DNA from 4 places in the Paenibacillus sp. MDMC362 genome. Region 1 is predicted to be linked to each of the others. Evidence: riboswitches for the same ligand, from Rfam matches in the RefSeq annotation. Region 1 holds a riboswitch; each other region holds the start of a gene.
The links. Region 1 has a riboswitch for cyclic di-AMP ahead of ehuB (ectoine/hydroxyectoine ABC transporter substrate-binding protein EhuB). Riboswitches for the same ligand answer to the same signal wherever they lie in the genome.
Positions count from the first base shown of each region.

Region 1 (7,904 bases):
TCCCTGCGGGTGCCCTGCCTTATTGGGAACAGCGGCTGCGGAGCTTTGGCGTTTCTGTCATGAAAGCATTTCGGTTTAACGAGCATTATCTTCAGTTCTCCGATCGCGATGGACTTTCTCTTGAGCTGGTTGAGCGGGAGGAAGGACCGAATAACGGCTGGTCTGTGGACAGTATTACTCCGGATACGGCGATCAAAGGGTTTGGCGGCGCGGTCCTGTTCAGCAGCAAATGGGAGGAAACGAAGAAGGCGCTGGAGCAGGTCATGGGACTGACCTTCATGGGAGAGGACGTTAATTATGCACGGTTTCAGTCAGCCGGGCCCTTCGGCAACGTGATTGATTTGCCGATGCGGGATATCCCTTTGGGAGCCGGAGGCGCTGGAACGACCCATCATATTGCATGGCGTGCTCAAGATGATGAGGAGCACGGCAAATGGCTTGAATGGGTGAAACAACATGGCTTTTTGCCAACCGAGATTAAGAACCGCAACTATTTCAGATCGTTATATTTCAGGGAACGAGGGGGGATCTTGTTTGAGATCGCAACCGATCCGCCCGGGTTTACGGTGGATGAAGACCCGGACTCGCTGGGGGAGCAATTGAAACTTCCTGTCTGGTTTGAACCGGAGCGAGTCCGTATTGAGGAAGGTCTGGAGCCTATAGAAGTCAAAAATACAGGAGAGGGGAAGCTCAAGTGAAATCCATTGACCCGAATACTCAAAGCGAACGGGACATCTACAAGCTGCTGATCGGGAGCGTTGTTCCGCGGCCAATCGCTTTTGTTACGACATTATCGGAGGACGGTGTGCTGAATGCCGCGCCGTTCAGTTATTTCTCCATTCTGACGAGCAATCCGCCCATGCTGTCCGTTTCCGTTCAGCGAAGGAACGGCACGGCGAAGGATACAGCGAGAAATGCCATGCAAAGCGGCGAGCTTGTGATCCACATCGTGGACGAAGACACCGTTGAAGCCGTGAACGAAACGGCCGCGAACCTGCCTCCGGACGAAAGTGAGCTTATCCGAACCAACCTAACCCCGATCGTAAGCGAAGTGGTTAAGGTTCCCGGCGTTCTGGAATCCAAAATTCGCATGGAATGCGTACTGGAGCAGGTGGTTACCTTGAATGGCGCGGATCAACTGCCTGCCGCTGATCTATTGATTGCCCGCGTCGTTCGCTTCCACGTTGCGGAGGAGCTTTACGAGCAGGGCCGGATTAATGCTGCCAAGTTAAAGCCTGTGAGCCGTATGGCGGGAAACATCTATTCTACACTGGGAGAAACGTTTACGATCGAGCGGCCTATATAACAACGGACGAGCTGGATAAAGGGTTGGTTAGGACGCAGCGAATATCAAGTTGTGAACGTTCATAGGCCGTCATTCGATACAATGAAGCAAAGCCCCGATATAAAAATCGGGGCGTATATAAATACCTATAATTTCCAGAGTGTACGCTAGCCCCGGAGGCATTCAACTATTGACGAATAGCAAAACTATAGGATGAATTTTGGACTTCCCTACGATATTCATAGGCTCTGTACGCAGCGTTTCAAAAAAAAATTTGCGCCGTAAATGTGTGGGGAAAGCTTTCACAATCCGAATGTAATTCATGGCATAAACGATCCACTACATGAATGAGTAAGGGAGGCATGGCAAATGCCTGCTATATAGCGAAAAATGAGACTGGAATAAAATTACTGTATCGTTGGGGGAGAGGCTTGAATGAGGCGTTTTTCATGCTTGTCATAGGCCCTGGAAGAACGGCACTTCCGCCTCTGAATTTCCAGAAAAAGCGGTTAAAGGGGTTTGACTTTTCCTGAAGTTCCCTTTATCATGGACACACGCTTAGTTTCCGGCATACATTTTCCGGAAAGCGGGGGAACCAGTTTCATCAGGGGCGAGTCACTTGGAATCACGAGTGTAGGGTACCATCTTACCCGAGTCCGTCAGCTAACCTCGTCAGCAGTGGATGGGTCTTGCATACATAATGGATGTTCATAACAAAGGCCCTTAATTCTCTTTAGGGGCCTTTTCTCTATTTTTTGACCCCCTGCTGGCGGAGCTATGTCTAGATCCCCTGTTTGGTGGTCTTTTTGTATTCTGCTAAAGAGGAGGGGCAAGGCCTGCAAATGTTTAACCAAAACCAATTAAATCGGTCAGATGGCATTGGGTTTAAGCGTGGAAGGAGATGGATGAATCATCTTCCCTGAAGGTCCGACCCATGCAAGGTATCTGAATATGCTTAAATCCTAGTTAACATATGGGTTAACATGGGTAATTTCAACATGCCATTTTTAAGAATACCAACAGTCATAATGAAAGGTTGTGGGAAATTTTGAAGAGAGTGGTTGTACTGATGTTGTCATTGATTATGGGGGTGTCGCTTGCGGCTTGCGGCGACAAAGGGAGTACGTTGGAGCAAGCCATTGAGCAGGGGTATATCACCGTGGGATTTGCGAATGAGAAGCCTTATGCCTATAAAGAGGCCAACGGGGAGCTGACAGGAGAAGCGGTTGAGATTGCAAGGGTTATTCTGGAGCGCCTTGGCATCAAGGAAATGAGGGGAGAGCTTACGGAATTCGGATCGCTGGTTGCCGGACTGCAGGCCGAGCGGTTTGACCTAATTACCGCAGGCATGTTCATTAATCCGGATCGCTGCTCTGCCGTATTGTTTGCTAATCCGGAGTACAGCATCGGAGAAGCCATTGCGGTGAAGCAAGGGAATCCGCTGGGACTCGGAAGTTATGAGGATATTGCCAATCATGACCAAGCTAAGGTCGCCGTTATGACCGGTGCGGTCGAAATCGGCTATATGGAAAAGTCCGGCATTCCTACGGACCGGATTGTGCAGGTCCCCGACCAGGCCTCGGCCATTAGCGCCCTTCAGGCAGACCGGGTGCATGCGATAACCATGACAGGGCCGTCCCTGCAGGCAATGCTGGATTCGGCCAGCGACAACAGCATCGAACGCGTGGCTGATTTTGAGCAGCCGGTCATCGACGGCGAAAGCGTTCGCGGTTATGGAGCTACGGCTTTCCGCCAAGCGGATACGGAGTTCCAGGAGGCTTATAATGCGGAGCTTCAAAAAATGAAGGAGTCGGGCGAGCTGCTGGAAATTTTGCAGAAGTTTGGGTTCACAGAAGAAGAGCTCCCGGGCGAGATGACGGCCGCTGCGCTTTGCGGGGAATAGCATGCCCATGCCGAATTCGTGGATTGATTTTCTCCCTACGCTGCTGAAAGGGGCGGAGATCACGATTGTGGTTGCTTTTTTTTCAGCCATTCTTGCGGTTGTGATGTCCTTTGCAGCCGGGTTATGCCGACTGTCGAAGCTGTGGATCATTCGCACGTTGACAGCCGTGTATGTGGAAGTCTTTCGGGGGACCTCCTTGCTGGTGCAGCTGTTCTGGTTGTATTTCGCCCTTCCGTTCATCGGCGTCGAGCTTCCGAAAATGCTGGCTGCGATCCTGGCGATCGGGCTGAACTTCGGCGCATACGGCTCGGAAATCGTTCGCAGCGCCGTGTTGGCCGTTCCGAAAGGACAATGGGAAGCCGCTGTAGCGCTTAATCTGAAGCCTTGGCAAAGACTGTGGAATGTCATATTGCCTCAAGCGTCCCTGCGAATGCTTCCCCCTTTCGGGAATCAGCTTGTAGAGCTCATCAAATCCACCTCACTGGTTTATTTCATCACGATGGCGGATTTAACGTATCAGGCGATGGTGCTCCGCAATAATTACATCTCCTGGACGACTGAGATTCTGGTGCTGCTGCTCCTCATGTATTTTGTCATTGCTACGCTCGTTTCGCTGGCAGTTCGACTGCTGGAGCGCAAATGGACAGCGGGGAGGTTATAGTCATGTGGGATTGGAACTATGTATGGGATATCCTGCCCCAGCTCTTGAGTGCATTAAAAATGACGGTGTGGGTGACGATCTGCGCTTTCGCGGTGGCATTGATCATCGGGTTGCTGCTTGCTTTTGCAGCGCGGAGCCGATTTAAGGTGCTGTCACTGATAACCAAAGGAATGATCGAATTTATTCGCAATACGCCGCTGCTGGTGCAGGTCTTCTTCCTGTATTACAGGCTGCCGCTTCTTACCGGAATTTCCATTCCGGCCTTCTATGCCGGGGTGATCGGTCTCGGGCTGCATTACAGCACATATCTGTCCGAAGTGTACCGATCCGGAATCGAGGGTGTGCCGAAGGGACAATGGGAGGCTGCCACAGCACTGAATTACACGAAGGCCCAAACCTGGCGCAGCATTATCCTGCCGCAAGCGGTGCCGCCGATCATTCCGGTACTGGGTAATTATTTGATTGTTATGTTTAAAGAGACGCCGATTCTATGCGCCATAACGCTTGTGGAGATGATGCTGACGGCCAAAAATATCGTGTCGCAATCGTTCCGTGCATTTGAACCGTATACAATGGTCGGGATTCTGTTCCTGATCATCAGTTATATCGCCTCATTGCTTGTGCAAAGGCTGGAGAAACGCATGAATCTGCAGCGTGGAAGATAAAAGGAGGGAATCAAATGAATGCCGTTGTGATCGATGAGCAAGCAAAAGCGTCGAAGGTGCCGCAGCAGGAGGGAAATCCTGTTACCGCTACGGGAACAAAGCCGATTGTGAAATATACCGGCGTGACCAAGTCTTTTGGTGATCTACAGGTGCTTAAAGGCATCGACCTGGAGATGCGGCCTGGAGAAAAGGTGGCTGTGATCGGTCCGAGCGGATCTGGCAAAACAACGATGGGCCGGATGCTGATGACGCTGGAAGAACCGACCGAGGGAACCATCGAGGTTGATGGTGAGCTGCTCTGGCATATGGAAGAGAGGGGCAGGCTGGTTCGGGCTAATGAAAAGCATCTGCACCGGATGCGCTGCAATGTCGGCATGGTCTTTCAGCATTTCAATCTGTTCCCGCATATGAACGTGCTTCGCAATGTGACGGAGGCCCCGCGCAAAGTGCTGGGTTTATCCAAGGAGGAGGCGGAGGAGCGGGCCGTCTCCATGCTCAGTAAGGTCGGTTTGGCCGACAAATTGAAGATATACCCGTCCAATCTGTCCGGGGGCCAGAAGCAGCGGGTTGCCATCGCCAGAGCGCTGGTCATGCGGCCGAAGGTGATGGTGTTTGACGAGGTGACCTCGGCGCTTGATCCGGAGCTGGTCGGCGAAGTGCTGGAGGTGATCCGGGAAATCGCGGAGGAAGGTGAAATGGCCATGATGCTGATTACGCATGAGATGGATTTTGCGAAGGAAATCGCGGACCGCGTCATCTTCGGAGCCGAGGGAAGGATCGTTGAGCAGGGCACGCCGGAGGAGATATTCGATAATCCCCAGAGCGAGCGGCTGCAGAGCTTCCTGCAGCGATTCCGTTCAACGGAAATTAGTTCTGGAAAGAGGTGATTGTATAGTATGGCTGTGGATACCGAAATCGAAATTGTATACCGAAGACCGGAAGCCCGGGATGGCACCCGGGTGTGGGAGCTTATACGCGATACCGGAGCGCTTGATCTGAACTCCCCCTATTGCTACATGCTGCTTGGAGATTACTTCCATGATACCTGCATGATTGCTGAGCATGAAGGAGATATCATCGGTTTTATTTCCGCCTTCCGTTCGCCTCGCAACCCGGAGACGCTGTTCGTATGGCAAGTGGCCGTAGCTAATTCGCATCGGAGGCAAGGCATTGCAAAGGCGATGCTGACAAATCTGATGAATCAGAAGGCATGCCATGGCGTCCGTTACATTGAAGCTACGGTATCGCCGAGTAACATGGCGTCCCGTCGGTTGTTTCTCGGTTATGCCGAGGAGAAATCCATTCCCAGCACCGTAACCGTAGGTTATGGAGCAGAGATGTTCCCCGATGGAACGTCCCATGAAGATGAGCCCTTATTCGTGATTGGCCCCTTTTTCAATGACATTTAAACAAATGGAGGGAACTATGGACAACCAAGTCATGGAGAAACCGAAGCTTACCGTGTTTAACCAGCTGGAATCGGAAGTGAGAAGTTATTGCCGGAGCTTTCAGACGGTCTTTGATAAGGCCCGGAATGCGAAGCTGTGGGATACGCAGGGGAATGAATACATTGATTTTTTTGCGGGAGCCGGGGCTTTGAATTACGGACATAACAATGAGAAGATTCGCGAGAAGGTAGTCGACTACATCCTGAAGGACGGCGTCACGCATAGCCTGGATATGGCTACGGGTGCGAAGGAAACGTTTCTGACCCGATTTCAGGAGGTCATCCTGAAGCCGCGCGGATGGGATCACAAAGTGATGTTTCCCGGTCCGACCGGAACGAATGCCGTAGAGGCCGCACTCAAAATCGCCCGTAAAGTGACAGGGCGCAGCACCGTTCTGTGCTTCACGAATGCCTTTCATGGCATGTCGCTCGGATCGCTGGCGGTAACCGGCAACTCCTTCAAGCGCCAGGGTGCCGGGGTGGATCTAAGCCACTCGGTGTTTATGCCTTATGACGGTTACTTTGGTGACGACGTGGATACGATGGCATATATGGAGAAGCTTCTGGATGATCCGGGAAGCGGCATTCCGCTGCCGGCTGCAGTGATCGTCGAGGCGGTGCAGGGGGAAGGCGGATTGAACGCCGCCAGCAAGGAATGGCTGCAGAAGCTTGCGCGCATCTGCAAGGATAAGGGAATGCTGCTGATTCTGGATGATATCCAGATGGGCTGCGGCCGAACCGGGCCGTTCTTTAGTTTTGATGATGTCGGTATTGAGCCGGATATCATATGCCTCTCGAAATCGATTGGCGGCTTTGGCTTGCCGATGGCGATTACGCTGATCAAACCGGAGATTGATATATGGGAGCCGGGGGAGCATAACGGTACCTTCCGGGGCAATAATCTCGGATTCGTTGCCGCAGCCGAAGCGCTGAATTATTGGAAAACGAAAGATTTTCAGCTGGATATCGCCATCAGGGAAAATCGGATTCGCCAATCATTGGAAGGCGTCGTGAAGGATTATCCTGAGCTCGGCGGCGAAACCCGAGGCAGAGGCATGATTCAGGGGGTAGCTTTTGATAAACCGGAGCTCGCAGGCAGGCTGTCCGAGATGGCCTTCGAGCATGGACTGATTATGGAAACGTCCGGGCCGTACAGCGAAGTGGCAAAGCTAATGCCGCCGCTCACGATTGAAATGAACACATTGGCAGAGGGATTGGGGATATTTGAGAACAGCATGAAACAATTAGCAGCAGAGGAGAGGTTGTTATGATTGTTAAACATTTGGAAGAGATCGTGGATACCAAAGACGATATCGATACCCAGACATGGAATTCGAGAAGGCTGCTGCTTACAAAAGACGGCATGGGCTTCTCTCTCAATGATACCCTCATCAAGGCGGGAACGGAGACGCTGATCTGGTACAAAAACCACGTCGAAGCCGTGTACTGCATCGAAGGCGAGGGGGAAATCGAGATTGTCGGGGGTGAAACCTACCCTATATCCCCAGGCATGATGTATGCGCTGGACGGTCACGAGAAGCATTATTTGAGAGCTCGTTCGCAGATGCGGATGGTCTGCGTATTCAATCCGCCGCTTAACGGCGCGGAAGTTCACGACGAGGAAGGAACCTACCCGCTGCTTGCCTCAAATTTGGACTAAGGAGATGATATGCGATGAGTAATAATCATGTGTCGGCCCTTCAGGAAAAAGAACTGGACGTTTATCCTTCAAGAGTGCATTCGGAGCCCCGGATCCTAAAGAGACAGGATCCTGTCGTTCATTCGGAATGGACGCCGGATGCTGCGTTATCGCAGGAGCAATCCGACTTCTATGAGCGCAACGGATATTTATTCCTGGAAGACTTCTTTGGTCGGGAGGAACTGTCGGTATATCAGGCGGAAGCCCGCAGTTTACAGGTATCGGCAAGAGAGCTGAACCAGGA
Region 1 covers NZ_QLYT01000034.1:43,911-51,814, forward strand. The annotation lists gene DP091_RS17285 (ring-cleaving dioxygenase) at 1-698, shown strand, start outside; gene DP091_RS17290 (flavin reductase family protein) at 695-1,306, shown strand; cyclic di-AMP (ydaO/yuaA leader) riboswitch at 1,831-1,976, shown strand; gene ehuB (ectoine/hydroxyectoine ABC transporter substrate-binding protein EhuB) at 2,355-3,188, shown strand; gene ehuC (ectoine/hydroxyectoine ABC transporter permease subunit EhuC) at 3,196-3,849, shown strand; gene ehuD (ectoine/hydroxyectoine ABC transporter permease subunit EhuD) at 3,852-4,514, shown strand; gene ehuA (ectoine/hydroxyectoine ABC transporter ATP-binding protein EhuA) at 4,529-5,401, shown strand; gene ectA (diaminobutyrate acetyltransferase) at 5,411-5,923, shown strand; gene ectB (diaminobutyrate--2-oxoglutarate transaminase) at 5,940-7,232, shown strand; gene DP091_RS17325 (ectoine synthase) at 7,229-7,621, shown strand; gene thpD (ectoine hydroxylase) at 7,636-7,904, shown strand, end outside.

Region 2 (7,904 bases), on a different contig from region 1:
TGGACCGCCACAAATTCATGATTTCTGCGAGATCATCTATGTTGTAGAAGGACGCGGAGAATTCACGATTGCAGGAAAAATATACGAACTCCACAAGGGCGATGTCGCGATTTATAACCCCGGCATTCCTCACGAGGAGAGATCCATCACGGACGGACCCTTCAAGGTGATCTACTGCGGCGTGGATTCGCTTCACATTGAAGGGGTTCCCCAGGGGATGCTGCTCCCGGCCTATGTGGAGCCAGTCATATCCTGTGAGAAATACGCCTATAAAGTGGAAAGCTATCTTTCCGAGATCCTCCGTGAATGCGATTCGCAGGTGCTGGGGTATGAAACGCTGAGCACCAACTTGCTGATGTCATTGATTACCGTCATCTATCGCATTGTGGACGTTAAACACCAATTCCAGTCCTTGAAGGGCAAGAACGAAATCGCGCTGCGGACCAAACACTTTATCGACACCAACTATACCCAGAGCATCAGTCTCAAGGACATTGCCGATACGATGTATGTCAGTCAGCATTATTTATCCCATCTGTTCAAAAAAGAAGTCGGCGATTCCCCCTTCAATTACTTGATATCCCGCCGGATCGAAGAGGCCAAGCGCCTGCTCGCGGATTCCGAAATGCCGGTACATGAGGTTGCTTCCCAAGTCGGTTACGGCAATGATAAGTACTTCTCGATGTTATTCAAAAAAATTACCGGTCAAACGCCGAGCTCATTCCGGGAACAGAGCAAACTGGGTTCGGAGTAAGGGATTGCAATTTTATTTTTCCAGCAAAGAAGCAGGCAGCCGTTGTGGTACGGCTGCCTGCTTTTTAAATATGAACGGCAATTTGCCTTCTATGTCATCAAAAGTATGGGGCGTGCTTGATTTTAATGGGACCGACCGCTTCGATCTTGCTCTGGCATCCCAGTCGATAGCCTTCTTCGATTTCTTCCGGATCGAGGCGCCGTTCTTCGGCCAAATTGGGTTCGGACAAATGCTCTATTCCCTCCAACACCAGGCAGCGGCAGCGCGCACAAGTCCCCCTTTTGCAAAAAGAGTTCCAGTCCACGTCATTCCGCTCGGCCAGATCAAGCACCGTCATGCCAAGAACAGGCGCCACGCTGCGGCGAACCTCCCGGCCTGCAAGCTCAATGATCGGATCCGGTACCGCTTCCATCATCTCTTCCGCTGCAGGGATCAAGGCATTGTCTCCGCTATCCCCGCCCTTTTTCTTTTTCCAGAATTTAAACACCCACATTATCCTCCTATGCATGTCATCATCAGGTTATGTATCGAATCCTTTATTTATTATACTGGAAAGTTTAATAATTCAACATGCTTACTCTTATCGATTCGATGACATTGACACATGGAATTGGAACTCTATGAAAATTTTGCTATACTAGCGTATGCTAGACCCAATTCCATATTCTATGAAATCATTCTATTATTTAATGGATCGGAGGAAACACAAAAGCATGCTGCATAAAAGAATAGGAAAAACAGCCGTCGCTGCCGTTCTTGCCCTTTCCTTGCTCGGCACCGCACCCCATGTTAGCCAGGTCCATGCTGAGCCTGCCATATCGGTAAAGCTGGATGATGTTACGCTAACCTTCGATGCGGCTCCGCGGATTGACAAAGGGGTCACCTACGTTCCATTCCGGACGGTTGGAGAAGCACTGGGCATTCAAATCACGTGGAATAGCAAGACGCAAACCGTGAAGGCCATTGGCAGCGTGAAAGGCCAATCGACCGAAGTATTACTTCAAGTGGGGAGCACGAACGCAACCGTCAACGGTAAAAAAGTGAAGCTTGCAGCTCCGCCAGTCCAAAGGGAAGGCCGTGTGCTGATCCCGCTCAGCTCGTTCAGCAGCCAATTCGGCGTTGATGTGGGCTGGAACCAGGCGACTCGTACAGTCTCCCTCGTATCGCCGCAGCGCGAAATGCATTTGAGAGCTTTCTATGCATTACAATCTTTCCAAGAACGGGATCTCGTGGGGTCCATGAATTCAGTCGCCTTTGGCTGGAGCCGCATCGATCGCGAGGGTCAGTTCACGCTTCAAGGGGATGAGTACCGTCTCCCCGCTGCGGCTGGAGACGTTACGCCGCAATCGATTGTTGCCGATGCCGCGGACCAGGGGATTAAACCGTACCTCATGGTCTATGCCTTGGATGGAAACGGCGAATTAACCAAAGTCTTGAGCGACGGCAGCCTCCGCCAAAAGTCCATTGAAGGCATCACAGCCGCGGTAGCGGAGAACGGATTCGGCGGTGTTGTGCTTGATTTTGAAGGGCTCGGATTTAAACTGGATGCCGTGAAGCAGCAGAAGCTGCTCAATGATTACGTCAAGCAATTGAAAGCAGCATTGCCGAATGACGTTGCCCTGTCTTTAGCCGTGCCGCCATTGAACAGCGCCTATAAAGGTTATGATTACAAGACACTGGCCTCTATCGCTGATGACCTGATTGTTATGGCCTATCAGTACAATCCGGTTGGAACCAAATCTCAGGTTCCCGAACCGAACAGTCTGGTGGACCAAGCGATCCAGCTGGCACTCCAAGCAGGCGTCCCGAAGCAGAAGCTCCTGCTTGGCATCAGTTTAAGCAGCGAAACCACCACTTCCGTGGACGATAAACTCGGCTTGGCCAAACGTTATGACCTGAAGGGAGCCGCCTTCTGGCGTCTGGGCTTGTTCCGTCTCTATAATAATGGAATGGAAGCTGCCGTGAATGCCTCTGTTGTTAAGGAGTAACCGAACACCCCCTTGTGGGATGATAGACTTATAGTAACAAAAACGTCTATCGACGTACTTTCACAGATGACAGACAGTTAGTAGAAGTTTTTCTTGCGATATCAGGAAGTCACAAGCTTCGAAGTTTATACTCTCTCATATCTAAAAAAAGAAAGCCTGACAAGGTCATCCCTTTGTCAGGCTTTCTGATTATGTATCGTACTCTAAATGGCTGCGTAATCCAACTAGCTTGCGCTTCCTACCAGCTTTGCATAGTTTTCTTGACTCAAAACACGACGTGCCGTGACATAACGCGGCTCGTAATAGGAATCGCTAAGCTTGCTGATTCTGACTCCCTTGCTGCTGGAAGCATGTGCAAATTGTCCGTCACCAATGTAAACGCCTGCATGAGAAATTCCGCTACCGCTCGTATTGAAGAATACCAAATCTCCAACCCGCAGATCTTGGCGATCCACATGTTCACCGGCTTGAGCCTGGCTTTGGGAAGTGCGCGGAAGATCAATGTCGAAATTTCTAAACATGTACAGTATAAATCCGGAGCAATCAAACCCGCTGGTAGTCGTTCCGCCCCATTTGTATGGAGTTCCTACCAATTGCTTCACTTGATACTGAAAATTCGGTTGTTGATCAGCAAATGCTGAAACGGCACCAGAAGAAAAAATAATTGCAGACCCTAGCAAAGTGATGACAAACTTCTTCAAAATATGTTCTCTCCTTCGATGCCTACGGAGTTAGCTAAGGGTTCGGTTGAAGGTTCCCTATACTCTCTATACAAGAGTAATTCACCCAAGACGGTTCCCCCGTTTTCACAAACGAAATTCGGCAAAATTCATTAACGTTTTGTAACCTTCTCTTAATATAGTATACAAGCAAGGATGCTGTCAATGATATCCTAAAAATCTATCGTTTTATGTTTGGAGCTGTCGTAAAGATGAAGAATTTCGGCAGGAGATTGGTTAACCGTCTCACTCAGTCATGACAATTATGTAACTCTGTTCTCCTTTCCGCGCTGCTTTTTTAATTAATCTAGCAACTTTTTACAAATCCATGCGTTTACATATCAGAAATGAAATTAAAGAGGTGATCCATCACTTATGAGTCAAATAACGATGGCAGAAGCACTAGCTGTTCGGGCAGCAATTAACCGTCTCATCAATCAGTTGATGTCGGAACGCTTGAACAACAGCAGCACGATTATTGAAAAAGGGGAGACGGCGGAATACCCTACGCGCAGCGTAGATGCCATTACGGAAGAAATCGAAGCGGCCGCGGCGGATTATAGGAAGCTGGATTTGCTGATGGCAATCTCCAATACCACGCAGACTATTCCCTGGAACGGCTCCGACATTACGATCATGGAAGCGATCGAGCTGGCCAAACAAATACGCAGCGATATCGGACAGCTTGCCCATCTCGGTTCCCGCAAGAAGCTGGAGCGCCAGAGCAGCCGTGGCAGCGGAGACGGTGCCATAACGCTGTTCAACGTCGCCTTATATGATCCAGAGGCTTATCAGGCGCTAGCCCGCAAGAAGGAACGCGAGGTAACCAAGCTCTCTTCGCTGATTGAGCATGCCAATCATACGTCTTTGATTACGTTTGACGCATCCAAGTACATGGAATAGCGACAGCCGCCGGCTCCAAGCCTGCAGGTCACCCCACGTGCGGGTTTGGAGCCGGCGGTTTCCGCCGGCGGGCGGGAAAGTGCGAGCAACCGTTTATTGTTTGTCGGATACAAACAAACCTAACCAGAAACCAAAAAAATCGACTCCAGCGCAAACGGATGACGGTTTACGGTTCACGCCTATCACTTGTTACTTGTTACGGACTTATGACGCAAATAAATGATCGCTCCGTTTCCCGCTCTCTCTATGAATAATTGGAAAGCCGCCCTTCTGAGGGCGGCTTTTGTTGATTTCTCTTTAGCTAGGTAACTGGATACTACGTCGTCATTCCGAGCGCTCTTTCTGGTATCTATTTATCATTGATCCTATTCGTATCATTCTCTTCAGGCCTATGCTACTGGAACAAAGCCGCAGCTCCAACCAGACCAACATCGTCCCGAAGTCCTGCAGGAACGATCTCGTACGTCCCTAAATAGGACGGCATGACCAGCTTATCCGTCATTTCCCGCAGCTGCGGGAACAACAGCTCACCTGCTCTGCTCACACCCCCGCCAATGACGATGCGATCGGGGTTAAAGCTGTGAATGACGTTAACCAGTCCAAGCGCCATGTAATAGATGGCACGATCAATGACCTCCATTGCAACGGGGTCTTGAAGACGTTTGGCCTCGAATACATGCTTGGCGTTCACTCCCGCATCAGCTGCCGCCAGTTCTGATATGACACTTGGCTGGGTAAGCATTCGCTGGGATGCTGCGAGTCCGATGGCTGTTCCAGAAGCAAATACCTCCCAACAGCCGTGGCTGCCGCAATTGCACTGCGGACCGCTGGGATCAATGATATGGTGTCCCAGTTCCCCAGCAAAGGAACTGCTGCCCAGGAACAGCCTCCCATCCAGCACGATGCCTGAGCCGATACCGGTGCTCAGCGTCACGTACACCATGTTCGTCGCCCCTCTTCCGGCACCTCTTACATACTCTCCCCATGCGGCTGCATTAGCATCATTCAGCACCTGAACCTCCGTATGCAGCTCACGTTCCATCCATGCTTTGAGGGGAACATTCGTCCATTGCGGCAGATTCGTCCCATGGATGACAATGCCCTCCCGGCTGTTAACCGTTCCCGGCGAAGCCATGCCAACCCCTCGGAGCGATTGGCCGCCCGAGACGCTGCGAATCATATTCGTAATTCTCGTAACCACTTCTTCGGCCGTACGCGCGCCTGCCGTCTCCATTTGCTCCCGGTTCAGCAGCTGTCCTTCGGAATCAAAGAGCGCTGCCGCGATCTTCGTACCCCCAAGGTCAACGCCAACCACAAATTCTTGCTGTTTATTCAATACGGTTTGCAATTTTTGTTCACCTGTTTCCGATAGGTTTGCTACTTCTAATGATGTAAGCTGTCAGCCAATGATCGCAGCTCAACCGGATCAATGGGCTTCAGCCCTGATCGGCCATACCGGACAGCGGAGCCGAAATGCACCTCGCTCACGCCGGTCTGGTCGATAAAATCATGTATGATTTCCCACTTCAGGCCATTGCCTGCCAATATTTTAAGCTCGCTTCCTGCCGTATGTTCTACCAGCTCCCGAATTCTCGGGATGGCTTGCGGTGCAGGCTGCGGCCCGCCAGACGTTAAGACGCGGGTAACCGACCGGTATTTCTGCAATGTACGAAGCCCTTCGAACTGATCCTCCAATTCATCAAAAGCCCGGTGGAACGTGACCTGCATATCACCTGTCCATTCCAGCATTTTGACTAAGGAGACCTCGTCGATCTTTCCTTCCGGAGTCAGCATGCCGATTACTACGCCAGCTGCGCCTGCCTTGCGAATCGCCTTCACCTCCGCAATCATGGTAGCTATATCATGTTCGTTGTACACAAAGGATCTGCTATGAGGTCTGACCATGACATGAACAGGAATCTGAACGGCTTTCACGACCTCTTCAACAAGCCCGATTCCCGGCGTAAGCCCGCCTTCGGTGATCGCTGTGATCAATTCCAGGCGGTCCGCGCCATTCTGCTCTGCTGTGATGGCATCATCCACGCATGTTGCGATAATTTCTAGCAGCATCATCGTCACTCCTTATTGAAGTTGATTCTTTATGCTTGGAGAAACTGCTTCTCCACATAATCCGCGAGCAATCTCGCGCCATATCCGGTAGCCCCCGCTGCCGAATGAGGGAATTCCCGTTTATACTGAACCGTGCCCGCCATATCGATGTGCACCCATTCCATGGAATCCGCCACAAAATGACGGATAAACAGCGCAGCCGTTATAGCGCCAGCCAAAGTGGACGTACCGACGTTTTTCAGATCCGCGTAATCGCTTCTAAGCTCTGATTCGTACTCGTCCATCAGCGGCATAGGCCATAAGCGCTCTCCGTTACGCTCACCGATCTCAACCATATCGGCCGTGATCTGCGGATCGCCCCAGATGCCCGCGATCTCCAAGCCCAATGCGGCTCCGACATTACCGGTGAGGGTTGCGATATCAATCACTTTATCTGCGCCAAGATTCGATGCATGCAGCAGGGCATCCGCAATGATCAATCTGCCCTCCCCATCCGTATTCGCGACCTGAACGCTTAAACCATTCGGATAATGAACGACGGAAGAAGGAAGCATCGCATCCGGTCCCGATAAATTATCCGCAACGGCGATCAGCGCTGTTACGCGTACCGGAGCTTTGTGCGATACCAGAATATCCATGGCTCCCACGACGGCTGCGGCGCCCCCCATATCCATACGAGCATCGCTGATATCTCGGCCGATCTTAACGTTCATGCCGCCCATATCAAAGGTTACGCCTTTGCCGATAAGCACGATATGAGGGCTTTCCTTACCGGATCCCGCCCCATTATAGGAAATCTCAATCATGGCGGGATCATATTTGCTGCCGGCACCCACGGCGATCAGACCGTTCATCTGCCGATCACGGAGCTCTTGTCCGCGATATACATGTAGCTGAACGGGTGCCTTCTTGAAACGGTCCTCAACAACCGCTACGAACGCTTCCGGATTTAACGTTTCCGGAGACTCATTCACCAGGTCTCGGGTGAACTGCGTTCCTTCGATCCGGATTTCTGCCGTTCGTATGACGGCTTCCAGATCTTTGCGGGAAAGCCCCTCCCAGTCTTCTAGTCGAAGATGAAGAGACAGGGATTGCAGATTGGCCGTAACCCCGCGATGTTTATTGAATTGATATAGTCCGTACATCCAGCCTTCCACCCACGCCTGGAGTTCTTCCTGTATCGAAATCCGGGAAGAAGACCCGCCATCTCGGACTGAGGGGCGAATCAGCGCTCCGCCTGTTTTATTCTCCTTGAGCAATGCTCTTGCAGCTGATGCGCCTGTTCTGCGCACTTGCTCCAACGTCAGCTTCGAACGCTGCCCCATGCCGACAACGAGAGCATCCGTTTCTTGATCGGAGCGGCCATAGAACCACGTCAGCGTCATGCGCTGCTTTCGAGATTCCGTTAAACGAAAACGAGACTCCTCGCCCTCATAGACCACATAAATCGAAGTATCTGTCAGGTGCGCT
Region 2 covers NZ_QLYT01000024.1:294,685-302,588, reverse strand. The annotation lists gene DP091_RS13875 (AraC family transcriptional regulator) at 1-754, shown strand, start outside; gene DP091_RS13870 (2Fe-2S iron-sulfur cluster-binding protein) at 852-1,247, opposite strand; gene DP091_RS13865 (stalk domain-containing protein) at 1,468-2,742, shown strand; gene DP091_RS13860 (C40 family peptidase) at 2,967-3,443, opposite strand; cyclic di-AMP (ydaO/yuaA leader) riboswitch at 3,447-3,577, opposite strand; gene DP091_RS13855 (hypothetical protein) at 3,837-4,364, shown strand; gene DP091_RS13850 (ROK family protein) at 4,759-5,712, opposite strand; gene DP091_RS13845 (copper homeostasis protein CutC) at 5,748-6,434, opposite strand; gene DP091_RS13840 (leucyl aminopeptidase family protein) at 6,464-7,904, opposite strand, start outside.
Region 2: it holds a riboswitch for cyclic di-AMP, as region 1 does, so the genes downstream of both, DP091_RS13860 (C40 family peptidase) here and ehuB (ectoine/hydroxyectoine ABC transporter substrate-binding protein EhuB) in region 1, are expected to answer to the same signal.

Region 3 (7,904 bases), on a different contig from region 1:
TGGATGTTCGGTACGAGCCAGAGGAGAACAAGCTTAAGGGCAAACAGACACTCACTTGGACTCATCCAGGCAAAAAAAGCGTAAACGAGCTGTACTTTCATCTGTATCCCAATGCGTTTGCTTCCAATGACACGACTTTTATGAGGGAATCGGGCGGCAGGCTTCGTTCAGATCCCATGCCAGATGACGGATACGGCTCCATGACCATTACCAGCGTGAAAACAACCGAAGGACTGGCCCTGACCCATCGCCTTCAATTTGTTCAACCCGATGACGGCAACATCAAGGATCACAGCCTTGCCAAGCTAAGGTTGCCTAAGCCCATCAAGAGCGGGGAGAGTGTTACCCTTCATTTGGAGTTCGAGGTCGAGCTTCCCAAAATATTTGCCCGCATGGGAACCACCGAGAATTTTATTATGGCTGGCCAATGGTTTCCGAAAATTTCGGTCTATGAACCGGCCGGTCTTCGCGGAAGAGCAGAGGAAGGCTGGAATCTTCATCAATACCACGGCAACTCCGAATTCTATTCCAACTTCGGCATTTACAGCGTTCGCATCCGAGTGCCCGAAAATTACATTGTCGCCGCGACCGGATTCCCTACCAAGCCTGCCCAAAAATCAAACGGGGAAAAAATTTATCAGTTTTACGCGGATGACGTGCATGATTTTGCCTGGTCGGCATCACCGAACTTTGTCACGGCAGAAGAAGCATTCTCCGCACCAGGCATACCTGGCGTCCGCATCAAGCTGTATCTCGATCCGGCCCATAAAGACTTAAAGGAACGTTACTTTGATGCCGCCAAGTCGGCGCTCGCTTCGTTTGGAAAATGGTACGGAACCTATCCGTATTCCACGTTGTCCATCGTCGTTCCGCCCGAAACGGGCAACGGTGCAGGCGGCATGGAATACCCGACGCTGGTCACGGCCTTCGGTGCCAAGAACGATTCGCCGGGGTATGAGCTGGAACGGACCGTTATTCATGAGATCGCCCATCAATATTTTTACGGAATGATCGCAAGTAACGAATTTGAGGAAGCGTGGCTGGACGAGGCCTTTGCAACCTATGCGGAAGAACGAGTGATGGAAAAGGAATACGGGATTACCTCCAATACGGCGGCTCAGGGAGCATCCATTACTTCTCCTGCACCGCTGAAGATGGAATCCTGGAAATACAGCTCTCACGAAAACTACGCACTGAATGTTTATACGAGGGGCAAGCTGGTGCTGCAAGGCATCGAACGGCAGGTCGGTCCACAGATGATGGGCAAGATTATGCATACCTATGCCCAGAAATACCGCTTCAAGCATCCAACCACATCTGACTTTCAGAAAGTCGTCGAGCAAGTAAGCCAAACGTCCTGGCAGTCGTATTTTGACCAATATGTATATGGAAGCCAGATGGCGGATGTCGCCATCGACGTGATCAAAACCAAAAATAAAGGCACGGCTGAAAATCCTCGGTATGAGTCCACGGTCCAGATTACGAGCAAGGACGGGGATATCACCGATGTGCCGATCGTGTTCGCCTTTGAGGACGGCAAAACGGTGGAACGAACCTGGAGCGGCAAAAACGGCAAAGTTGCGTACACCCTGGAGTACAGCTCTCCGCTCGCCTGGGCTATGGTTGATCCGAAGTACTCCATCGTCTTGGAGAATAAACACATCAATAACTATATGAAGGCAGGAATGGATCCGACGGTGGTTACACGCTGGAATCTCAGCATTACCAAGCTTCTGGAGACGCTGTTCGGCAGCCTGTCATGGTGAGGGGGGAGCACATGAAAAGTTACGCAGGCCAAGGGTGGATCAGTGTTAAAGACCAGCTTTACGTCTCGATTCTGCTCTTCTTATACCGTTTGCTGTGGGGATATTGCCTGTACCGACTCGTAAAATCGGCAGTCGTCCCCCTTCTGATGCGATACCCGGATGCCGCTCCTAACGAGCTCAGCCGTCTTTTATTCTTCTACGAGGGCGAGATGAGCCTGTCCTTGAGCAGCACAGTACACACCTACGGATGGCTTCTTGCCGGTTTACTCCTGATCAGGATGGTCCTCACCCCGCTTATTCGGGCCGGCATCTTCTACAACCTTCACCAGGAAGCCAAGGGTGAGCGCGGTTTATTCTTCTTCACAGGCATGCGGAAACTGTGGAAACCCGTAACGTCATTCTATCTGGTTGAGCTTATTCTCACCTTCGGGCCCGGTTACTGGATTCTGCCCAAAATCCTGCCGATTCTGCTGAATGGAATTCAGGAGCCTGTTCTGCTGCTTCATGCACTGCCCTATGCAGCTGTCTGGTTCTTGTACGCCTATCTGATCCGCCTGTTATTGCTTTATATGCAATTTGGCCGTACCGGAAATTCCAGCATGGTCAGCTCTATCCATGCGCTCTTCCGTCGTTTGGGCACAGCGATGCTGTTATCCGTCACCATCGGCGGATCCGCCTGTGTCATTCTGCTGCTCCTGAGTTCGGCCTCGCTCTTCTGGGCCGGGTTGATCGGATTAATTATTCAGCAGGCCTCTTATTTCCTGAATGGACTTTTCCAAATTTGGGCAATGTCCGCTCAATATCATTTGTGGAGAGATTCCTCCTCACAGCATCCTTAATGGTTACAGTTCGTCGCCCTAAAACAATGAAACACGCTCGTGAATAAGCTGTAATCAGAAGCGACACGTTTCTATCCCGCGCTAGATTTTACAGAAAATAAGAGTTCAATTATCCTCAATATTACAAATTTTTGAACGCCAAATTACAAAAAAACCTGTATCCCCAAGATGGGGACAGGTTTTTTTGTTTAAAAATAATCTTTCCTCGTTTGCCAAATTGTTAATACTCTGCTAAAATAACGAATATGTTAGTAACAACTTTGTCATCTTTACTGTAACTTTTATGTAGGAACGTTGTAATTCGCTAACTATGTTGGAACGTCAAACGTCAATGAATGGGTTCATCAACATTTTAAGGAGCCGAATTCCCATAACGATTTGGGAAGCGGGGGATCCGTTTTGGGTGAATTGATCTCGCAAGAGAGGGATCATAGGGGACCTTCAACCGAACCCTTAAGCTAACCTCGCAGGCAATGGAAGGGGCTTTTGTTTTGAAAAAGAAGTTAACGGCTGTTTCTCTAGGCCTCGCACTCGCACTCACATTAGGGACCGGAAGCGCTTTCGCCGATTCCAAATTAAATACTGCAATCAAACCAGCCATTGGTGTTTCTTACAAAACAGGTGGAACTACAACGAATGGATTTGACTGCTCCGGATTCACCAGCTATGTTTACAAGAAGCTTGGTCTTAGCCTGCCGCGTACGTCTGCAGCTCAATACAAAGTAGGTACGGCCGTATCCAAGAGCAACCTGAAAGCTGGCGATCTCGTGTTCTTCAACACATCCGGTAGAGGTGTATCTCATGTGGGTATTTATGTCGGGAGCGGCAAATTCGCTCATTCTTCATCTTCGCGCGGTGTCATTGTCAGTCCGCTGAGCCAGAGCTATTACGCCAAACGATATGTAGGCGCTAAGAGAGTTATGAGTCAGAATACGTACAAATCCGTAGCTGTGAACTACAATTAATGTTGGAACTTAATTGATTTACTCTTACAAGAAAGCCCTGGGTTAATGAGATTGTGCCGATCTCATCCAGCGGCTTTTTTCTTTGGTTGATTGTGTGTATACCTTTATAACGTTCAGGACAGCAAAAAAGTTCCCGCTTTTCGAAAAAAAATGAAATTTATTATACAAGTTCACTTCACTTCGCCATGTCTTCACATCATCTATCCTTTATATACCCTTCTCTCCCTTCATTAAACAGCTGATTTGGAAAAATATTGATTTTGTTTGGTGCTTCGACAGCTAATGCTAATGAAAAATAGCGAAATCCATCAAGAAATAATTGCCAATCCCGCTTGCTGTCTGATAGAATGGACGCAGTAACAACTTTGTCATTAATGTAAGTGCTTTAATATATAGATTGCTATGCCTCGCGGCAACAAAAAGGAGCTTACCATGCTGAAGAAAACATTATCGACAGCAGCGCTAAGTATCACGCTGTTGTTTACTTTGAGCGTTGGCAGCGTGTTTGCTGATGGTGCGCTGGATCAGGAAATCGATAAGGTTCTAGGTACAAAATACAGCTACGGCGGTACTACCACCAGCGGATTTGATTGTTCCGGCTTCACCATGTACGTTTATGCTAAACTCGGTCTAAAGCTCCCGCATCAATCCGGCTCTCAATTCGACATGGGGACAAGCGTGTCCCGTAAGGAGCTGCGCGCTGGCGATTTGGTGTTCTTCAACACATCGGGCCAAGGCATCTCCCACGTCGGCATTTATGTCGGCGATGGCAAATTCGCCCATGCTTCCTCCAACCGCGGCGTGGTTATCAACCGCCTCGCAGAGGATTACTACGATCAGCGATACGTCGGTGCAAAGCGTCTCATGAGCGATGATAAGTATGCAGAGTCGGTCGGTGAATCATCCTAAGCTATAGAGGCTAATCTTCCCTATACATACTGCTTGCCCGTTAAAGGAGGCCTTACCTCTTTTTTGCGGGCTTTTTTGATGCGAATTGGATGTTCGTAATATGATTATTATTTTATGCAGACGATAGGAGGACATCGCAAATGGATACCGCACCGATTGCATTTCACACCGTAGTCATGCGTGAAGAACACGCCGAAGAAATATGCGCCTGGGTCTACCCTCCTCCCTATAATATCTATGGTTTTCTTCCCTGGGAGCAGATGAAAGGGCTTGAGGTGGAGTTTGGCGATCCGGACATTCGCCAGAGACAGTACATCTCGGTTCTGGATGAGCGGGAGGCCCTCTGGGGATTTGCCCAGCTGTTTCCGATGCATGAGGTTACACGAATCGGACTTGGCATGCGGCCTGATTGGTGCGGGCGTGGAATGGGTAAACGATTTATGCAGACGATTGTCCGGGAAGCCAGACGGAGACGGCCTGCCGACGAAATCGACCTTGAGGTAATGACCTGGAATGAACGAGCAATCCGCGCTTATCAAAGGGCAGGCTTTCACATTACCGATACGTATGAGCGGCTTACGCCAACGGGCAACGCCCTTTTCCACTGTATGGTGTATGAGCCCCCGGCAAATGAGGAATAGTAATCTTTGTCTATATGAAAAAGCACAATTTTGTGTACTTTTTATGAAGCTACGCCGTATAGTTGCTTTTTTTGTCACAACTGGCTATGCTGTCTATGGATGTTGGTTTATAATGGAGACAAGTGCAAAAGTGCAGTATACATAGAAGGGACGATATGACGATGCAAAAATGGATCATGAGCGGATTGTTCTTCGTCGCATGTGCGTTGGCTATCGCGCTGATGTTTACGCTCCCAGGTAAGGAACAGGTAGCTCAGGAAGAGAAGCCGACCATGCCGGAAGTGACTCTCGATGCTGCCGCAGCGGAAGCCACACTGAAAGCAAGCTGCATTAGCTGTCACGGCGACCAACTTCAAGGCGGCGCTGGACCGGCTTTGAATCAAGTAGGCGGACACATGGATGCGGACGCGATCTTCAACGTTGTAACCAAAGGTCGTAAGGGAATGCCTTCCTTTAAAGACCAACTTAAACCTGAAGAAATCGCAAACATCGCGCTGTACCTTGCTGAGAAAAAATAAATCAGCTTATACGCAAAACACGCTTGCACCTGGAGTTGTTCCCGGTGCAAGCGTGTTTTTTACATATTCGGGACCTCTGAAAGACTAATGGTCTCCCCTTCTATTGTCCCGCCTTGACATCTTTCGAACGACTCTTCTCATAGGCTTCGTTAAACTGCTGCGCTTCCTTAATATCCACAGCCGTAATGCCACCGTCGTCCCAAGAAGTGAGACGAAGTGTAACGACTTTATAATCTATGGTGATGTAGGGGTGATGTCCGAAAGCTTCCGAAATAGCTGCCACTTCATCAACAAAAGCGATTCCCTTCATGAAGGAGGAGAAGGTATACTTTCGTACAATCCATCTCCCTTGTTCAAATTCCCAACCCTCAAGCTTTTCCAGATGAGCCTCTACTTCTTGCTGCGTATAAAGCATCTTTTATCTTCCTCCCCGAAAAAAAACCTATCTTAAAGCCGACTAACCGTAATATGGGCTATCTGTCATCTATTCTATTCTGCCCTGTATCTATTGATAACTGGAGTGATTACACAAGGGCCACAAAAGCCAACTCTTCTTCACCAATCAAAATATGTATTCGATGGTTCTTCTGATCATGCATAACCACGCCGCTGCCAACATTAATCACCGGCTCTGTGCCCAGCGCATAGAACAAATCCTCTGCCAGCGCCTCATGGACCTCATTTCGCTCAGCTTCACCCAGATTATCCCAGTCCCCAGCTTCCATTTCAAAGAAGACATAGCTGTCAGAAATTCGCCCAACCGCCTCGGTCAGTTCTGCCAGAATTTCGCCATAATCCCTTCCGTGCTTAACGCCCATCTTAATCACTCCTTTCCTTGCCGTACTTAGCTTCGTTTCCCTTCCTTCCATTATAACGGAAATTACAACTAAAAAAAAAAGCCCGACCTGACGATAAATAGGATAACGCCCCACATAAGGGGCCCGGTTCTCCTTGAGAGCCGTTCTGACGAATGGATTCGTTATTTTATTTCTCACGGATGAGGTGTGGTATGGAAATTTCAACAATTATAGGCTTAATCCTCGGTATCGTCGCGGTACTGGTGGGCATGATTCTTAAAGGTGCCTCCCTTCTCGCTTTGTATAACCCGGCAGCCTATCTAATCATTCTTGGCGGTACGGCAGCAACTTTATTCATCGGATTTCCGCTATCCGAACTGAAAAAGGTTCCGAAGCTGGTCAAAATGACGTTCATGAAACAGAATTTGATGGACAAGACGGACATGATTAAGCTGTTCATGGAATGGGCTTCGATTACGCGCCGTGAAGGTCTGCTGGCTCTGGAAACCAAAGTCGATGAGATCGATGACAGCTTCCTGCGTAACGGAATGCGCATGATTATCGACGGCAACGATCAGGAATTCGTACGCGATGTATTAATGGAAGATATCAACGCCACGGAAGAACGCCATCGTTCCGGCTCGCTGATCTTCTCACAGGCCGGCATGTATGCACCTTCCCTCGGGGTACTCGGAGCCGTTATCGGTTTGATCGCCGCATTATCCCACATGGAAGATATGGGCGAACTCGCTCATGCCATCGGGGCTGCGTTTATTGCTACCCTGCTCGGTATCTTCACCGGTTATGTTATCTGTCACCCGATTGCGAATAAACTCAAGCGTCTATCCAAACGGGAGGTTGAAATCCGCCTGATGATGGTAGAAGGCCTGCTGTCCATTCAGTCCGGTGTATCCACCATTGCAATCAATCAAAAGCTCTCCGTGTTCCTGACACCGTCTGAACGGGCTGAGCTCAGCGAGAGGGAGGCTGGTGCTAGTGAGCAAAAAGACTAGGCACGAGCCGCATGAGGAGCATGCCGACGAATCCTGGCTTCTTCCTTACGCAGACTTACTGACCTTGCTTCTGGCCCTGTTCCTGGTGCTATACGCCATGAGCGCGACAGACGCACGCAAATTTCAAGAAATGAGCGAAGCCTTTAGCGTTGCTCTCACTGGCGGTACCGGCGTGCTGGATTATAGCAAAACGGAACCCAGCGATGACCCGCCCAATATTAAAGATCATAAAGCGACATCCCCTGCCGTTCCCGCAACAACACCTGACCAACGACGTGCAGAGCTGATGCGTCAGGAACAACAGGATCTGGAGAAGCTAAAGAAGCAGCTCGATAATTATATTAAAAATAACGGTTTAACCTCGGAGCTCAGTACCAAGTTGAACCACTCCCAGCTTGTCATTACGATTCGGGATAACGCCTTGTTCCCTTCCGGTGAAGCCGTTGTGAAACCGGA
Region 3 covers NZ_QLYT01000085.1:10,519-18,422, forward strand. The annotation lists gene DP091_RS29905 (M1 family metallopeptidase) at 1-1,766, shown strand, start outside; gene DP091_RS29910 (hypothetical protein) at 1,778-2,605, shown strand; cyclic di-AMP (ydaO/yuaA leader) riboswitch at 2,954-3,093, shown strand; gene DP091_RS29915 (C40 family peptidase) at 3,097-3,570, shown strand; gene DP091_RS29920 (C40 family peptidase) at 4,006-4,479, shown strand; gene DP091_RS29925 (GNAT family N-acetyltransferase) at 4,620-5,120, shown strand; gene DP091_RS29930 (c-type cytochrome) at 5,282-5,638, shown strand; gene DP091_RS29935 (4a-hydroxytetrahydrobiopterin dehydratase) at 5,739-6,053, opposite strand; gene DP091_RS29940 (hypothetical protein) at 6,163-6,456, opposite strand; gene motA (flagellar motor stator protein MotA) at 6,648-7,448, shown strand; gene motB (flagellar motor protein MotB) at 7,432-7,904, shown strand, end outside.
Region 3: it holds a riboswitch for cyclic di-AMP, as region 1 does, so the genes downstream of both, DP091_RS29915 (C40 family peptidase) here and ehuB (ectoine/hydroxyectoine ABC transporter substrate-binding protein EhuB) in region 1, are expected to answer to the same signal.

Region 4 (7,904 bases), on a different contig from region 1:
GGTTGAATTCAGGAAGTTGTGGTTCGGCGGTGAAATGAACATGAGCGGGTATTTGTGCCCGCGTCCGCGCCTTACGCCGTCATAACCTTCCTTGAGCGGCACGTAGGTCGGAAGAGGCGGAAGACCTGCCTCCTCCAATTGCACGGAGTATAACTCAATCCGGCCCGAAGGCGTCGGCAAACGATCTAGATACGTTTCAAGCGGCGACATGTCAAGCTTCACATAACGGTGTTCCTTTAGCTTGTCCAGCGTGACGCCGTTCAGATAAGGGTTATCCGGGAAGTCGAGTGCTCTTGCCATCATCTCCTCTTCCGTCTCATGGAAGGCCGGGTCAGTGAAACCCATAGCCCGCCCCAGCATGGAGAACAGCTCTACATTGCTCTTGCTCTCCCCAAGCGCCGGAATGACCGGCTCCTGCAGCTGAATGTACTGATGCCAGTAGGAAGCGAACAGGTCGGTATTCTCGAACGAGGAGGTTGCCGGAAGCACGATATCCGCATACTTGGCCGTATCCGTCATAAACAGGTCATGAACAACCGTAAACAGATCTTCCCGTGCAAACCCTTCCCTTACCCGCTCGGTGTCGGGAGCGACAACCAGCGGATTGCTGCAATAGACAAAGACCGACTTAATCGGCTGTTCGGTCATGGCAAGCGCTTCGCCGATCCGGTTCATGTTAATCGTCCGGGCATCCGGATTCGGCCGGAGATCGGGACGTTCGAGCGCATCGCTGTCCATGCTGTTGTAGCCGCCGTTCGACTTGGCGGCCCCTCCGCCCCGCTTCAGCCATTGTCCGGTCAAGGCGGGAAGCGCCGCGATGCTGCGCACCGTCAAGCCGCCATTGTCGTGATGCTGAAGACCGTTACCGATATGAATATAGGAAGTATCTGCCCGGCCGTACAGCTCGGCCAGCCTCTCGATATCCTCAACTTGAATTCCGGTAATGGAGGATACGTGCTCCGGTGTATAGTCTTTCACATGCTCACGCAAGGCTTCATGACCGATCGTATACTCGCTGAGAAATTCCTCGTTCACCAAGCCTTCACGGAACATGATGTGCATGAGGCCGACGGCCAGTGCCGCATCCGTGCCCGGAAACAGCGGAATGAACCAATCCGCCCATTGCCCCGTCTGGTTCTTATGCACGTCGATGACAACGACCTTGGCACCGGCCTTGCGCGCTTTCTCTGCCAACACCACCTGATGCATATTGGTGCTGACGATGTTGCCGCCCCAGACGATGATGACGTCGGCATGTACGGTATCCTCCGGGACGGTGCCTCCATTAAACCCCATAACGGATTTCCAGCCCTCATTGCCTGCGGAATTACAGATCGATTGCTTCAACCGGCTGGCGCCCAGCCTGTTGAAGAACCTCCGATCCATGCCGTCCACGCTCAAAATTCCCATGTTGCCGTAGAAGCTGTAAGGCAGTATGCTCTCAGAGCCGTGCTCCTCGATCAGCTTCTTGTAGCGTTCAGCAATCTCCTGAACCGCTTCATCCCAGCTGATTCGCTCGAAAGCGCCCTCGCCCTTGGGCCCTATCCTCCGCAGCGGATAAAGCACGCGCTCCGGATGATACACCCGATGTGCCATATTTCGGACTTTATTACAGATGGCTCCCTGCGTAATCGGATGATCCGGATTACCGGTAACCTTCACGATTTTTCCGTTCTCTTTATGGAGCAGCAGGCCGCAAGTATCGGGACAATCCAACGGACAGACCGCCGGAAACACGCCGTTTTCCTGATGAATCATCGCTTGAGTCATTTCGTCTATTCCCCCTTGTACACGCTGAATCATATCCCCTTATCTTAAAAGAAAATCAGGGCTCCAGTAAAGTCTTACATTTTTTTCTGCATCGGTGATTCATTCTACTTCCTTCCGGGTAATTCCTATCAAGAGCAACGAAGAGAAACCCAGACCCTTTCTCTTCCTTGCCAAATCATGGACCACTCCCAAAAATTCGCCATGCCATGTCTCCTCCCCCGAGACCGGCATGGCGAATTTGTTTTGTATTGGCGTCTATCCATCCTGAGCAACTGGCAAGTACAGCATATAGAAAGTCATGATTTCTGTAGCAAACATGCAAAAAACAAAGCCTGTCAAAGCCACATATTCATGTAAGCGCTTATTTGTCATTTTTTATAAATAATTCTGCTTAATTTTTCGTTGGAGGGTGTTTTACAAACGATTGGAGCAGGCGTAATATACTATTCAGCTTCGAAAACATTCTTCATATTCACATGACATTCGCTTAATTTCCTTGATGGAAAGCGGGGGAACCAATCGTATGGAGGGATATCTATAGGATCCTTCATCCATACTATGGGGTGAATCCGGATGCATCGCGTACGTACGCCGCGACGGCATCAGGTAGGGCGACTCTCACCGCCCGAATCCGACAGCTAACCTCGTCAGCGTTGATCGGGAGGGTTGTGAACTTGTGATCAAACACAGGGTTCTAACCTGTGTTTTTTGTTTGCCAAAAATCAGCATAGGAATGGTGACCTTTCGTATGACCTGCACATGAAACACACCGATTGAAGTCCAATCAGTCAGCTTTCATCATGAACTTAATCTTAATCGGCGGTGAAAACAACCATGTTATCTTCAATCAAGCGATTCCTCATCGGAAGACCGCTTAAATCTACGGAATTGGGCGAGCAAAAGCTGAACAAAACCAAAGCGCTGGCCATCCTTTCATCCGACGCCTTATCGTCCGTGGCCTATGGACCGGAACAAATCCTGATCGTCTTGATGACCGTTGGCGCGGCTGCCTATTGGTACTCCATACCGATTGCTGTCGGCGTCCTGGTCTTATTGCTGGCACTTATCCTGTCGTACAGACAGATTATTTTTTCATATCCGCATGGCGGCGGAGCCTACGTGGTTTCCAAACGGAATCTGGGCATGTATCCGGGATTGGTCGCCGGCGGCTCCCTGCTGGTTGACTACATTCTGACGGTTGCAGTCAGCGTGTCGGCGGGGACGGACGCAATCACATCGGCATTTCCGGAATTGCACGCCTACAATCTGCCCATCTCCATCGTGTTCGTGCTATGTTTGACCGTACTCAATTTAAGAGGGGTTACAGAGTCGGCCTCCATACTGGCTTATCCGGTTTACTTGTTTGTACTCGCGCTGTTTATCCTGATTGGCGTTGGAATATACAACATTGCTACAGGCCATGCATCTCCGGAGCTGCATACGCCTATCGGCACGCCTGTCGCCGGGCTGAGTTTGTTCCTGCTTCTGCGGGCATTTGCCTCGGGCAGCTCCGCCCTGACCGGCGTTGAGGCCATCTCCAATGCCATCCCGAATTTCAAAGATCCCGCTCCGAATAATGCAGCCAAAACCTTGGTCGCGATGGGATCCTTGCTGGCCCTGTTATTTTCGGGCATCGTATACCTGGCCTATTACTATGGGGTCAGCCCCAGTGAGCAAGTCACGGTCGTTTCCCAGATTGCCGAGCATACCTTTGGACGAAACTTTCTGTATTACTTCATCCAAGGAACAACGGCTCTCATTCTGATCCTGGCTGCCAACACGGGATATTCCGCCTTCCCGCTGCTTGCCGTTAATCTGGCGAAAGATAAATTCATTCCCCGAATGTTCACCGTCCGCGGAGACCGTCTGGGTTATTCGAACGGAATCATTATACTTGGATTCTTCTCTATTCTGTTGCTGCTGGCTTTCGAAGGCAAAACCGAGCATCTGATTCCGCTGTATGCCGTCGGCGTGTTCATCCCGTTTACCCTCTCCCAGACGGGGATGATGGTGAAGTGGATTCGCGAAAAGCCCGAAGGATGGGTCGTCAAGCTGATCATTAACACTACCGGCGCCTGTATCAGCTTTATCGTGACGATGATCTTCTTCTTTACGAAATTTGCCCAAGTGTGGACCGTCTTGATATTCCTGCCGCTGATCATTTGGCTGTTCACCCGAATCCACAAACATTACGAGGCCGTAGCAGACCAGCTGCGAATTACAACCTGTGAGCCTGTTAAACCGATTGAGGGAAATGTTATGATTCTGCCTGTGGCGGGAATCACGCATGTGGTGGAGAACTCGCTGAATTATGCCAAATCGCTGGGTGCAGGCCAAATTATCGCGGTGTACGTGCCGTTTGAGCGTGAGGACGAGGCGGCTTTCCAGGAAAAATGGAAAAAGTGGCAGCCGGACATCCGGCTGGTAACACTCCCCTCCCCTTACCGGAGCATCATTCAGCCGCTGACTAAATTCATCGATACCGTACAGCGCAAGGCAAGCGAATCCGACTACCAGGTTACCGTGGTCATCCCGCAGTTCATCCCCAAGAAGGGCTGGCATAACTTCCTGCACAATCAATCCAGTTTGCTCATCCGTGCACATTTGCTGTATCGGAGAGATGTGATTGTTACGACTGTGCCTTACCATTTAAAGAAATAGCGGGCTTGTTTCCTATTGTGCCTTGTACAAGAGTCCGCTCCGCCAACAACAACAAAAAAGCTGCGATCATCCGACCCTATCCCTTAGTGAGCGGTCGATCGCAGCTTTTTTTCTTAGCCTTTGCTTATCAGGCTTCGGGATAATAAAGCAACCTTTACGCAGAATGAACCTGTTGGGCAGGGCCGGTAGGCGGAGCAGAAGGCAGGGCAGCATCTTGTTCGCTGCGTGGAATGACCTCAACCTCATCATGCTTCTTCAAATATACGGTCCCGTAGGCAGCTCCAACAAACAACGCGCCTCCAACGAAATTGCCAAGCCAAACCGGAATGAAGTTTATGAAATACGCACCCCAGCTGTAATACCCTTCAAATATTGCGGCCGGAATGAGGAACATGTTGGCCACCACGTGCTGAAAGCCGATGGCTACAAACGCCATCGTCGGAAACCAGATCCCGAGAATTTTGCCACTCATCTGGTCCGATCCGTAGGACAGCCACACGGCGAGCGCTACGAGCCAGTTGCAGCCGATGCCCGACAAGAAGGCCTGCAGAAAGCTGTCATCCAGCTTGTGTCCCGCCATATCCACCAGCTTCTCCAAATAAACGCCGCTGCCTGTCAGACCGGTCACATGACCGAAGAAGTAAGCGACGAACAACGCCCCCGCCATATTGCTTACCGTGACGAGAGCCAAATTCCGTATCATCTCCTTCGTGGAAATCCGCTTCTTGAATCTGGCCAGGGACACGGCCATCATATTACCCGTCAGCAGCTCTCCGCCTGCAAGCAATACAAGAATTAGTCCGACAGGAAATATCGCCGCGCCTATAAAACCGGCAATGCCTCCCCAAGCCTCAGACGCACCGGCAATTACGCGAATATCCAGCAAAAAGCCGAGCGCGATAAAAGCACCCGCCAAAAATCCTAGTATCATTACGTTCATAACGGAGGTATGTGCTTTTTTCACCCCGTTCTCCACGGTGATCTCCGCAATGCGATCAGGCTTGTAATAGGCCATGTCCGTTCCCCCAGTTCTCCCTTTTTCCGTCCTGAAAATCTCTCGAATGCAGCTTCTGATGTTTCTGTTACATTTACCCATATTGTACCGCAGCTGCCAATGCAAGTACGTGAATTATATCACGACCTTGCGCAGAATCGGACATCCTTGTGTCCTTGCTGCCCTGAACTCGTGTAGAATCGATCAATCTCTCGATCCGAGCCTGAGGTACATATAAAAATAGCGGTGCCCGGAGATTATCCCGACACCGCCCGGTTGGTGCTTTTACCAACCCTCTCTTTTATATCAGCAAGCCTATGCCAATCTGCCAGCAACAAGTTCTAACCACTATCCTATGCCTCGGCGGCAGTCTCTACTCTAACAGGCGTTTCCTTTTCCTGAGCCGGAACGTTCGAGATCGGAAGCTTCATGCTAATCAAGGACGACAGCAGGAAGAGCGCACCTGCCGTAAAATACACGATCACAATGGAGGTTGCCGACATATACCATCCCGTAAACCCGGAGCCGATGAGCAGCATGCCGGTAAACATCGGCGTCATCACGCCATTCAGCCGACCGATGAATTTCTCTTCCACCTGCTGCATCATCACGGCCATCAGGACCGTCTGTGCCATCGCCATCAGCACCCCGGTTGCGAAGCGCATCGCGCCGGTCAGGATCGGCCACTGTGACAACACCTCGACAAAGGTCGAGAGGCCAAGGAAGGCAAGCCCGGCGAACAACAAGTAGTTGCCTTTCACTCTCCCCGCAATGACAGCAGCCAGCACGCCGCCTATTAACATGCCTAGGCCCTCCAGCGCGGTGAACCACTGAACGCTGGACATTGCCAGCTGTAAGCGCTCCGTGATGACAAAGATATCAAGCGGCTGAACAAGTCCGCTGCCCAGTGCCAATAAAACGTAGACGACCAGCAGCACCTTCAACAGCCGGCTGGAACCGATGTAAGTGAAGCCCGCCTTCATATCCTTCATAAAGGAACCGGTCGATTCCGAATGGTTAGAGGGTTCATCCACACTGGAAGGAAGAAACGCTAGCACGATCGCCGAAGCGCCGAATAGAACCAACAAGCTGATTAAAGACGCCTGCAATCCAAAAGCTTGATAAAGCGTCGTACCGACCATCGGTCCCAAAATGATAAACAGCGACATCGAGGTCTGGGACAAAGCCGTGGCCGCAGGCACATGCTCATCCGGCAAGCAGCGCTTGATGAGTTTCATGGACGATGGCTGCGAGAATTGAGATACAACAGCCGAGACCAGGGTCACCGCAAATACGGCCTGCCAGTATCCCGCATACACAACGAACAGGATAAGCAATATGGATAAAAAGCTTAGAATGTCCCCCCAGATCATCGTTCGCTTGGGGCGCCAACGGTCCGCCAGCACGCCGCCAATCATGGAGATCACAAAGATCGGCGCGTATTCAATTACGGTAAGCAGCGATACGGCGACCGGATCATGGTTGCTCTTCTCCATAATGAAGAACAACAATGCCATGTTGCGGATCCAGATCCCGATATTTTGCATGAAATCCGAAACCATCAGCAGCACGAACGCGCGGTTGCCAAACAAATGCCTCATATTATATCCCCCTTTTGAAAACCGACTATTCGGTTTAAATATATTTAAGCGGATACGCCCTCTCCCGCTTGCAAACCGAGAAGAAGCGTTTCCGATATATCCTCCGGTACACTACGATCCTTGACCCGATAACACACCGTTTAAAAAGTAAGTGACTCCCTTACTATACAGAAGTCTCGATTCCTCCTGGGACCGTTCAAAATGCGACACCGACATCCCATCGAGCAGCGATGCGAATATGATGGATATTTCCTCTACATCCTCCGCCGGTATTCGCCCTTCGCTTACTCCTTCCGCGAAAATCTCGCGGTAGAGCTTGCGCGGACCTTGCAGGATGGCCAGCATCTCGCCCACAATCGTCTTATTCTCCGGCTGATTGATATAAAACTCCTCCGCAATCTTGGTGAGCGGATTCTGGAAGTCATCAACCATATGATCGGCAATGCCGTACAGCTTCTCCTCGAAGCTGGCATAACGGGCTTTTTTATCGTCCCAGGCTTCCATCCATTCCTGATTCTGCTTCGCCAGCAGCTTGACGAACAAATCTTCCTTGCTCTCAAAGTGATAGTAGATGCTTCCCTTACTGGCACCCGTATATTTAACCAGTTCATCCATGGATGTTGCCGCATACCCGCGCTGGATGAACAGTTCCTTCGCTTTATCCAGAATCATGTCCCGCTTTCGCTGCGCTTTTTCTGAAGACATCGACGTCAGCACTCCTTGCTTGAAATAATGATCCGCAAATCACGTATTAAAACCTGATTCCCGTAATATAAAAATGGATCTGTGAAGATGATGAACAACGCTCACAATTAAAAAACCGACTGTACGGTTTAATCATACTGAAAACATTCCCGTATGTAAAGCGGCGTCTTCAC
Region 4 covers NZ_QLYT01000035.1:66,090-73,993, forward strand. The annotation lists gene DP091_RS18035 (molybdopterin-containing oxidoreductase family protein) at 1-1,770, opposite strand, end outside; cyclic di-AMP (ydaO/yuaA leader) riboswitch at 2,245-2,439, shown strand; gene DP091_RS18040 (APC family permease) at 2,605-4,431, shown strand; gene DP091_RS18045 (formate/nitrite transporter family protein) at 4,586-5,446, opposite strand; gene DP091_RS18050 (MFS transporter) at 5,779-7,026, opposite strand; gene DP091_RS18055 (TetR/AcrR family transcriptional regulator) at 7,138-7,731, opposite strand.
Region 4: it holds a riboswitch for cyclic di-AMP, as region 1 does, so the genes downstream of both, DP091_RS18040 (APC family permease) here and ehuB (ectoine/hydroxyectoine ABC transporter substrate-binding protein EhuB) in region 1, are expected to answer to the same signal.